2 linked regions of the Accumulibacter sp. genome follow. The main gene of each other region encodes a partner of the protein of the gene in region 2 in a complex. Links are inferred from orthologs where the notes say so. Each region holds a gene or a part of one and is shown on either strand. Other genes may lie near its edges.

Evidence for each region.
Region 1: the proteins of accC (region 2) and accD are in contact, whole or in part, in a solved structure (PDB 8UXZ), measured with the Escherichia coli proteins. The link is inferred for Accumulibacter sp. from one-to-one orthologs.

Annotation. Positions count from the first base shown.
Region 1 is NZ_JAZKUG010000001.1:473,279-478,638, reverse strand. What follows is about bases 1-2,955. They hold accD (acetyl-CoA carboxylase, carboxyltransferase subunit beta), read right to left. Parts: upstream 1,942-2,955; coding sequence 1,060-1,941; downstream 1-1,059. Other genes in these bases: trpB (tryptophan synthase subunit beta), read right to left, coding at 2,765-2,955; trpA (tryptophan synthase subunit alpha), read right to left, coding at 1,941-2,762; folC (bifunctional tetrahydrofolate synthase/dihydrofolate synthase), read right to left, coding at 1-1,058. In the rest of the region: more of trpB, read right to left, coding at 2,956-3,970; V5B60_RS02145 (phosphoribosylanthranilate isomerase), read right to left, coding at 4,121-4,768; tRNA pseudouridine(38-40) synthase TruA, read right to left, coding at 4,765-5,360.
Region 2 is NZ_JAZKUG010000001.1:1,120,635-1,124,367, forward strand. Bases 1-2,963 are described here. They hold accC (acetyl-CoA carboxylase biotin carboxylase subunit), read right to left. Parts: upstream 2,183-2,963; coding sequence 818-2,182; downstream 1-817. Other genes in these bases: prmA (50S ribosomal protein L11 methyltransferase), read right to left, coding at 1-801; accB (acetyl-CoA carboxylase biotin carboxyl carrier protein), read right to left, coding at 2,197-2,652; aroQ (type II 3-dehydroquinate dehydratase), read right to left, coding at 2,739-2,963. Outside these bases: more of aroQ, read right to left, coding at 2,964-3,230; V5B60_RS04875 (hypothetical protein), read right to left, coding at 3,370-3,733. UniProt on the Escherichia coli protein: This protein is a component of the acetyl coenzyme A carboxylase complex; first, biotin carboxylase catalyzes the carboxylation of the carrier protein and then the transcarboxylase transfers the carboxyl group to form malonyl-CoA.

The DNA of each region.
Region 1 (5,360 bases), 640 kb from region 2 along the record:
AGCATGCCGACGACGGCGATCGTCTTCGCGGCGAATGGCAGCTCGGCGAGCTTCTCTGCCAGTCCGCTGACCGCCTGCGGGTTGTGCGCGACGTCGAGAACGACGGTCGGCCGCCCGGCGAGCACCTGGAAGCGTCCCGGCAGGGCGAGGTCGACCAGGCCGCGCCGCACCGCCTGCATGTCGACCGGCAGCCGCGGGCGCAGCGACTCGACGACAGCCAGCGCGACCGCCGCGTTGCGCAGCTGGCCAGCGCCGCGCAGAGCCGGCAGCGGGAGGCCCGCACGCCGCAGTCCGCCGCGACCCCAGAAGGTCCATTGCAGCGAATCGCCGAAATGGCCGAAATCGCGACCGAGGACCTGCAACTCGGCGCCGATCGCCTGCGCGTGTGCCAGCAGCGAGCGTGGCGGATCGGGATCGGCACAGAAAGCCGCCCGGCCGGCGCGAAAGATGCCGGCCTTCTCGAAGCCGATGGCCTCGCGGTCGCTGCCCAGCCAGTCGGTATGGTCGAGTGCGATGCTGCAGACGACGGCGCAATCGGGCGTGTAGGCGTTGACCGCATCCAGCCGGCCGCCCAGTCCGACCTCGAGGATCAGCACCTCGACCCGTTGTGTGATGAAGACTTCCATCGCCGCCAGCGTGCCGAACTCGAAGTATGTCAGCGCGATGTTCCCGGCAGCCTGTCGCGCCGCTTCCACGTGGGCGAAGGCCGCACAGATGAGGGCATCGCCTGCCGGTTGTCGGTCGACGCGAATGCGTTCGTTGTAGTTCAGCAGGTGTGGCGAGGTGTAGCAGCCGACGCGATGACCGGCGTGAGCGTAGATCGCTTCGAGATAGGCGCAGGTCGATCCCTTGCCGTTGGTTCCGCCGACGACGATCAGCGGGCACCGCGGGTCCTGCGCCAGCTCCTGGCGTACGCGCTGGACGCGCTCGAGGCCGAGTTCAATCCCCGCCTGGCCACGCGGATGGAGTTGCTCGAGGTGCGCCAGCCAGGGTGCCAGCGCGCGGCAGGCGAGCAGCCGCTCGTCGGCCGGCGCCGGGCTGTACGCGCCGTCGCTCACGTCATCCAGGCAAGTTTGCTGCCGGCCGCTTCTGCAGAAGTGCCAGCAGGGTCGCGACGCGCTCCTTCATTTCCCGCCGATCGACGATCATGTCGATGGCGCCCTTGTCGAGCAGGAACTCCGAGCGTTGAAAGCCATCCGGCAGGGTCTCGCGCACCGTCTGTTCGATCACCCGCGGACCGGCGAAGCCGACCAGCGCGCCGGGTTCGGCAATCACGACATCGCCGAGGAAGGCGAAGGAGGCGGAGACGCCACCCATCGTCGGATCGGCGAGAATCGAGATGAACGGCAGCCTCGCCTGCGCGAGACGCGTCAGGACGGCCGTCGTCTTGGCCATCTGCAGCAGCGAGAACAGTCCCTCCTGCATGCGCGCGCCGCCGGATGCGGTGACACAAATGAATGGTTCGCGGTTCTCGATCGCCACCCGGACGCCGCGGACGAAGCGTTCCCCAAGGACCGAGCCCATCGAGCCGCCCATGAACTCGAACTCGAAAGCGGCGACGACGGCCGGCAGCTTGCGGATCGTGCCGCGCATGACCACCAGCGCGTCGGTTTCACCGGTCGCCGTCGTTGCATCCCGCAGACGGTCGGGATACGGGCGGCTGTCGTGGAAGGAGAGCGCATCGACCGGCAGCACTTCGGCGGCGATCTCCGAGCGTCCTTCGGTGTCGAGCAGCAGGTCGATTCGCGCACGCGCCTCGAGCCGCTTGTGATGACCGCATTTGGGGCAGACATTGCGGTTGTTCGCCAGGTCACTGGCGTAGAGGACGGCGTCGCAGGCCGGGCACTTGCTCCACAGGCCCTCGGGCAGCGGTGACCGGCGGGCAATGCCGGTGTCGTTGCGTTTGATCTTCGGCGGCAGCAGCTTGTTCAGCCAGCCCATCATGTTTCTCCGGTGGCAGGTGCGGCGGCGTCGATCGCTTGACGGATGCCGCTGAGCACGGTCAGTACGTTGTCACAGGCGGTCGCGGCTGGGGATCGCTCGATCTCCTCGATCAGGCGGCTGCCGACGACCACCGCATCGGCGATGCGGGCGACGGCGGCGGCTGTCGCCGCATCACGGATGCCGAAGCCGACACCGACCGGCACGCCGGTGCGCGCCCGGATTTCCGGGATGCGGGCAGCAACCGCAGCGACGTCGAGCGTCGCCGACCCGGTGACGCCCTTCAACGAGACGTAGTAGATGTAACCGCTGGCGAGCGCGCCCACTTGGGCGATGCGCGCATCACTCGAGGTCGGCGCCAGCAGGAAGATCGGATCGATCGCGTGCCGCTGCAGGGCAGCGGCGAAGTCCGCGCTTTCCTCGGGCGGGTAATCGACCACGAGCACGCCGTCCACGCCAGCGGCGGCAGCGGCGGCGGCGAAGGACTCGACGCCCATCGCTTCGATCGGGTTCGCGTAGCCCATGAGAACGATCGGCGTTGCCCGGTCTTCGCCGCGGAAGGTGGCGACCAGTGACAGGACCTGGCGCAGGCTGACGCCCTTGGCCAGTGCCCGTTCCGATGCCCGCTGGATGGTCGGTCCGTCGGCCATCGGGTCGGAGAAGGGGACACCGAGCTCGATGACGTCGGCGCCTGCACGGACCAGCGTCTGCAGCAAGGGGACGGTCAAGCCGGGGTCCGGGTCACCGGCGGTGATGAACGGGATCAGCGCCTTGCGGCCTTCCCCCTGCAGGCGCGCGAAAACTTGCTCGATTCTGCCCATGGTCAGAACCTGATTCCCGACTTGTCGGCAACGGTGTGCATGTCCTTGTCTCCGCGACCAGAAAGATTCACCAGCAGGATGGCATCCCGCGCCAGCGAAGGCGCCAGCCGGCTGGCATAGGCCAGTGCATGGCTCGACTCGAGCGCCGGCATGATGCCCTCGATCCGGCACAGGTCATGAAAGGCCTGCAGCGCTTCCCCGTCGGTGACGCCGACATACTCCGCGCGACCGCTGTCCTTCAGCCAGGCGTGCTCGGGGCCGACGCCCGGGTAGTCGAGACCGGCGGAAATCGAGTGCGTTTCGATGATCTGGCCGTTCTCGTCCTGCAGCAGGTAGGTGCGGTTGCCGTGCAGCACGCCGGGCTGCCCGGCGGTGAGCGAAGCGGCGTGGCGTCCGCTGGCGATGCCCTCGCCCGCTGCTTCGACACCGATCAGGCGAACGCCGGCTGTGGCGAGATAGGGGTGGAAGATCCCCATCGCGTTCGAACCACCGCCGACGCAGGCGATCACGGCATCGGGCTGGCGTCCGCACTGCTCCTGCATCTGGCGGATGCATTCACGACCGATCACCGACTGGAAGTCACGCACCATCATCGGGTACGGGTGTGGGCCGGCGACGGTGCCGATGATGTAGAAGGTGTCGGCGACGCGCGTGACCCAGTCGCGCATCGCTTCATTCAGGGCGTCCTTGAGCGTGCGCGACCCGCTCTCGACCGGTACCACCGTCGCTCCGAGGAGCTTCATGCGATAGACGTTCGCCGCCTGCCGGCGGATGTCCTCTGCCCCCATGTAGACGACACACTCCATGCCGAAGCGCGCGGCAACGGTGGCCGTCGCGACGCCGTGCTGACCGGCGCCGGTTTCGGCGATGACGCGCGGCTTGTGCATGCGCCGGGCGAGCAACGCCTGGCCGATGCAGTTGTTGATCTTGTGTGCGCCGGTGTGGTTGAGGTCCTCGCGCTTGAGGTAGATCTGCGCCCCGCCAAGGCGCTCCGACCAGCGCCTGGCGTGGTACAGCGGGCTTGGCCGACCGACGTAGTGCTGCAGATCGTGTTCGAATTCGGCAAGGAACTGCGGATCGCGCTGCGCGGCAGCATAGGCTTCACGCAGCTCGTCGAGCGCGGCGATCAGCGTCTCGGCGACGAAGACGCCGCCGTACGGGCCGAAGTGGCCAGTGGCGTCGGGCAAATCATGGTCATGGACGGCCATCAACATACTCCTTGCGAGGGATTGCAGCAGGATGCCGGCACGGCATCAGTCGGGAACGGCAGGCTGACCTCGCCTCAAGTATGTCTGGCCAGGTGGTGACGCCAGCGCGTCCGCGTCCTGCCAGCAGAATTCGTGTGCATGCACAACCCCTTACGATGTCCTGCTGCCCGCTCCGCCGGAAGACCCCGCCGCACGCACCGCCGCGACGAAGGCGCGCATCTTGCCGGCATCCTTGATTCCCCTGCTCGCCTCGACCCCCGAGGATACGTCGACCGCGGCAGGTCGCAAGCGGTGCACCGCTTCGCCGACGTTGTCCACATCGAGACCACCGGAGAGGATCAGGGGCTTGCCCAGTGCTGCGGGCACCAGTGACCAGTCGAAGACCTTGCCGCCGCCGCCGTAGCCGTCGACGAAGGCGTCGAGCAGGATGGCCTGAGCCGACGGGAAAGCAGCTGCGTATTGTAACAAATCGAGCCCCGGTCTGACGCGCGCCGCCTTGACGTAGGGGCGGTCGAACTGGCGGCAGTAGGCCTCGTCTTCGTCACCGTGAAACTGCAGCAGGTGAATCGGAACCTGTGCCAGCGTTGCGTGAACCGTCTGCGGATCGGCATTGACGAACAGCCCGACGATGCAGACGAAAGGCGGCGCGTGTCCTGCCAGGCGGGCAGCCGTCGACGGGTCGACGTAGCGCGGACTCGGTGGATAGAAGACCAGCCCCAGCGCATCGGCGCCCGCCTGCACCGCCTGCTGCAGGTCCTGCGTCCGGGTGAGACCGCAGATCTTGATGCGCGGGCTCATGGCGTCGCTGCCGTTGCTGGACAAGTGACCGGCAGAAGCGAGAGGAAGTCGCTGGCGTCGTCGGTGGGCAGGCCCCATCGTGCCGGATAGTTCACGGCGATCAGGTAGAGGCCGGCGGCCGGGAAGGTCGGCGCTGCCAGGCGGCGGTCGCGACTCGCGAGCAACTCGCCGATCCACTGCGGGCGATGCCGGCCCTGGCCGATGGCGACCAAGCTGCCGACCAGGTTGCGCACCATGTGATGCAGGAAGGCGGTGGCGACAAAATCCAGTACGACGAGGTCGCCATGGCGGCGGATGTCCGCACGTTGCATGATCTTGACCGGCGAGATCGCCTGGCACTCGGCTGCGCGAAAGGCAGAAAAGTCCCGTTCGCCGAGCAGCATGGTGGCTGCCTCCTGCATGCGCTGCAGGTCGAGCGGGTGGTGGTGCCAAGCCACCCGCCCGTGCCAGGTTCCGGTTCGGTGCATGCGGTTGAGCAGGACGTAGCGATAGTGCCGGGATGAGGCCGACGACCGGGCGTGAAATTCGGCGGGAACCCGTTGCGCCCAGCGGACGGCGACTGCCGGTGGCAGGAAGGTGTTGGCGCCGCGCA
Region 2 (3,733 bases):
ATCGGCCTGTTCGACGAGGATTCCGGACAGTGCCAACATTCCGCCTATACGGAGGTGGCCACAGAGAGCCGGCGCCAGAACCCGCAGCGGATTGGCAAGAATGTTGGCGACGACGATGTCGAACTGGCCACTCAGTCGATCGGCCGATTCCTGGAAGCGGGCAGCGACCCCGTTGACCTCGGCGTTGGTCCGGGCAACGACGACCGCCTGCGGCTCGATGTCGACGCCGACGATCTCGCTCGCACCGAGTCGGCCGGCAGCGATGGCCAGAACTCCGGAGCCGCAGCCATAGTCGAGCACAGACACGCCCGGACCGACGGATCGCTCGAGCCACTCGAGACAGAGCCGCGTCGTCGGGTGGGAACCGGTCCCGAATGCCATCCCGGGGTCAAGCACGAGGACGATTGCCCCGGGATCGGGAGCGGTGTGCCAGGAAGGAACGATCCACAGGCGCTGTGCAACGCGTATCGGTTCGAACTGGGATTGCGTCAGTCGCACCCAGTCCTGCTCGGGCACTTCTTCCAGGCTGTACGGAGGCAACTCGGCGAGGCCAGCCTGCACGCTGCAGCACAAGAGGAGTTCACGGGCATCGGCTTCCGGTTGCAGCAGGGCAACGACCAGCGAGCGCTGCCACCCCGGACGACTGATGGAGCCAGGCTCGCCAAACTGCGGTTGCTCGTCGGCCGTACCGGCATCCGCGTCCTCGATGCTGGCGGCGAGGGCCCCGGCTTCGAGCAAGGCATCGGCAAGCCGCTCGGCGTGCAGGCAATCGGTGCGGATGCTCAGGGATAGCCAGGCCATCGGTCATCGGCGCTGGTCAGCCGCCCTTCTTGACCTCACCCTTGGCAGCCAGCCACTGCTCGAGATAGTGGATGCTGGTGCCGCCCTCGATGAAACGGGAATCCTGCAGCAGTTCCTGATGCAGGGCGATGTTGGTCTTGATACCGTCGATGCTCATTTCCGACAGCGCGGTACGCATGCGACGCAGCGCCTGGTCGCGGCTGTCGCCGTGGGCAATCACCTTGGCAACCATCGAGTCGTAATGCGATGGGATGGTGTAGCCGTGATAGATGTGCGAGTCGACACGAATGCCGGGGCCGCCTGGGGGGTGGTAGAAACTGACCTTTCCGGGCGAGGGAAGGAAGTTGAAGGGATCCTCGGCGTTGATGCGGCATTCGATTGCGTGGCCGCGGAAAGTCAGGTCGCGCTGGCGAAAACGCAGCTTCTCGCCGGCGGCGATGCGAATCTGCTCGGCGACGAGATCGACGCCGGTGATCGACTCGGTCACCGGATGCTCGACCTGGATGCGCGTGTTCATCTCGATGAAATAGAACTCGTTGTTCTCGAACAGGAACTCGAAGGTGCCGGCACCGCGGTAGTTGAGCCGGCGGCAAGCCTCGGCGCAGCGCTCGCCGATGCGGACGATGTGGCGGGTGGGGATACCGGGAGCCGGAGCCTCCTCGATGATCTTCTGGTGACGGCGCTGCATCGAGCAGTCGCGCTCGCCGAGATAGACGGCGTTGCGGAAGCTGTCGGCAAGCACCTGGATCTCGACGTGCCTTGGATTCTCGAGGTATTTCTCGAGGTACACCTGCGGATTGCCGAAGAAGCTCTGGGCCTCGGTCCGCGTCATGTTGACGGCGTTGATCAGAGCCGCCTCGGTATGCACGACCCGCATCCCGCGGCCACCGCCACCACCAGCCGCCTTGATGATCACCGGGTAGCCGACCGCCCTGGCGAGCAGCGCAATGTCGCGCGGATCCTCGGGGAGAACCCCCTCCGATCCCGGCACGCAGGGCACGCCGGTGATCCGCATGGCCTCCTTGGCGGTGACCTTGTCCCCCATCAGCCTGATGGTCTCCGGCCGCGGCCCGATGAAGACGAAACCCGACGACTCGACGCGCTCGGCGAAGTCGGCATTCTCAGACAGGAAACCGTAACCCGGGTGGATCGCCTGCGCATCCGTGACCTCGGCTGCCGAAATGATTGCCGGCACGTTGAGGTAGCTCTGTGCCGAGGGCGCCGGGCCGATGCAGACGGATTCATCGGCCAGCCGGACGTACTTCGCTTCGCGGTCTGCTTCCGAATGCACGACAACGGTCTTGATGCCGAGCTCGCGGCAGGCGCGCTGAATGCGCAGGGCGATCTCCCCGCGGTTGGCGATGAGGACTTTCCCGAACATGGTGAAAGTATCTCCTAGCCGACGATGAAGAGCGCTTCACCGAATTCGACCGGCTGACCGTTCTCGACCAGAATGGCTTTGACGGTGCCCGAGCGCTCGGCTTCGATCTCATTGAGCAGCTTCATGGCTTCGATGATGCACAGGGTGTCGCCCGCCTTGACAGTGCTGCCGACTTCGACGTAGGGCTCGGCGCCCGGGCTTGGAGCCCGATAGAAGGTGCCGACCATCGGAGCCTTGACGGCGTCGCCTTCAGGCAGTTCCGGTTCGGCCGGCGCCACCACCGCTGCCACCGGCGTGGCCGGAGCGGCGGTCACCGGCACCGACCCGAGCGGCGACATGGCATAGTGATGGGAGACCATGCCGCCGTGCTTGACGATGCGAACCTTCTCCTCGGCATCGTTGATCTCGAGTTCGGTGATGCTTGACTCCTCGACCAGATCGATGAGTTTCTTCAGTTTCCGCAGATCCATTCACTTGCTCCAGATGATTGCCCTTCTTGCGGTCAGGACCATGCAGCCGCCCGAGAGGTGACCGCGACGTGACGTAAACAAAGTGCTCACTCGGCCGCCATCTGGCGCAACAGATACTCGAGCGCCAACAGGTAGCCCTCGCTGCCCAAGCCGCTGATGACCCCGATCGCCAGGTCGGAGAAATACGAGTGATGACGAAATGGCTCGCGCGCATGCACGTTCGACAGGTGCACTTCGACGAAGGGCAGGCCGGTACCGGCGAGGGCGTCGCGCAGCGCGACGCTGGTGTGGGTGTACCCGGCGGGATTGACGATCAGGTAGCGGATGCCCTGCTGCCGCGCCGCGTGCACACGTTCGATCAGGGCACCTTCATGGTTGCTCTGGAAGGCCTCCAGGTGAACGCCGGCGGCAGCCGCACGATGCGCCAACGCCATGTTGATCTCGGCGAGGGTCGTCAAGCCGTAATGGGTTGGTTCACGGGTACCGAGGAGGTTCAGATTTGGGCCATGCAGGACCAGCAGACGCGGCGCTTCCGGCGGCTGGCCGGCGGTCGACGACGGGTCCTTTTGCTTCTTCATGGGCGCGAGTTTGCCGCAAATGGCAGCATTTTGTCCAGCAGAACCTTGGCCGCACGCGGTTCGTGCGGCACCGCACCAACGACGGTTGCAGCCACCTGAGGGCGGCGCCGGAAGAGACGCAGACGGGTTGTTGCGCGGGTCAGCGGCTGACAGCCGAGGCCTCGGCGAGCAACCGGCGAACCGTCGCGAGACGTGCCCGTGTGCGCGGCCTGCCGTCACGCGTGCGAAAGCTCACACGTTCTTCAGTCCGCGGATAGATCACCATGTTGACGGTCGCCTCGTCGGCGACCAGGGTGAGGACGGCCTCCGCTCGTTCGGTGCGTGGCGTGCTGTGGCGAAAACAGAGCTTCTCGTTGAGCAGGAAGATCTCGACGTCCTTGGCACTGTCGGCGAAGAGCTGGATGTCGATCTCGGCATAGCGCCCGGCGGTACCGTCGAGTACCGCCCCGGTGAGATAAGGATTGAAGCGTTGCATCACGGTCATCAGGCGCGCGGCGATGGCG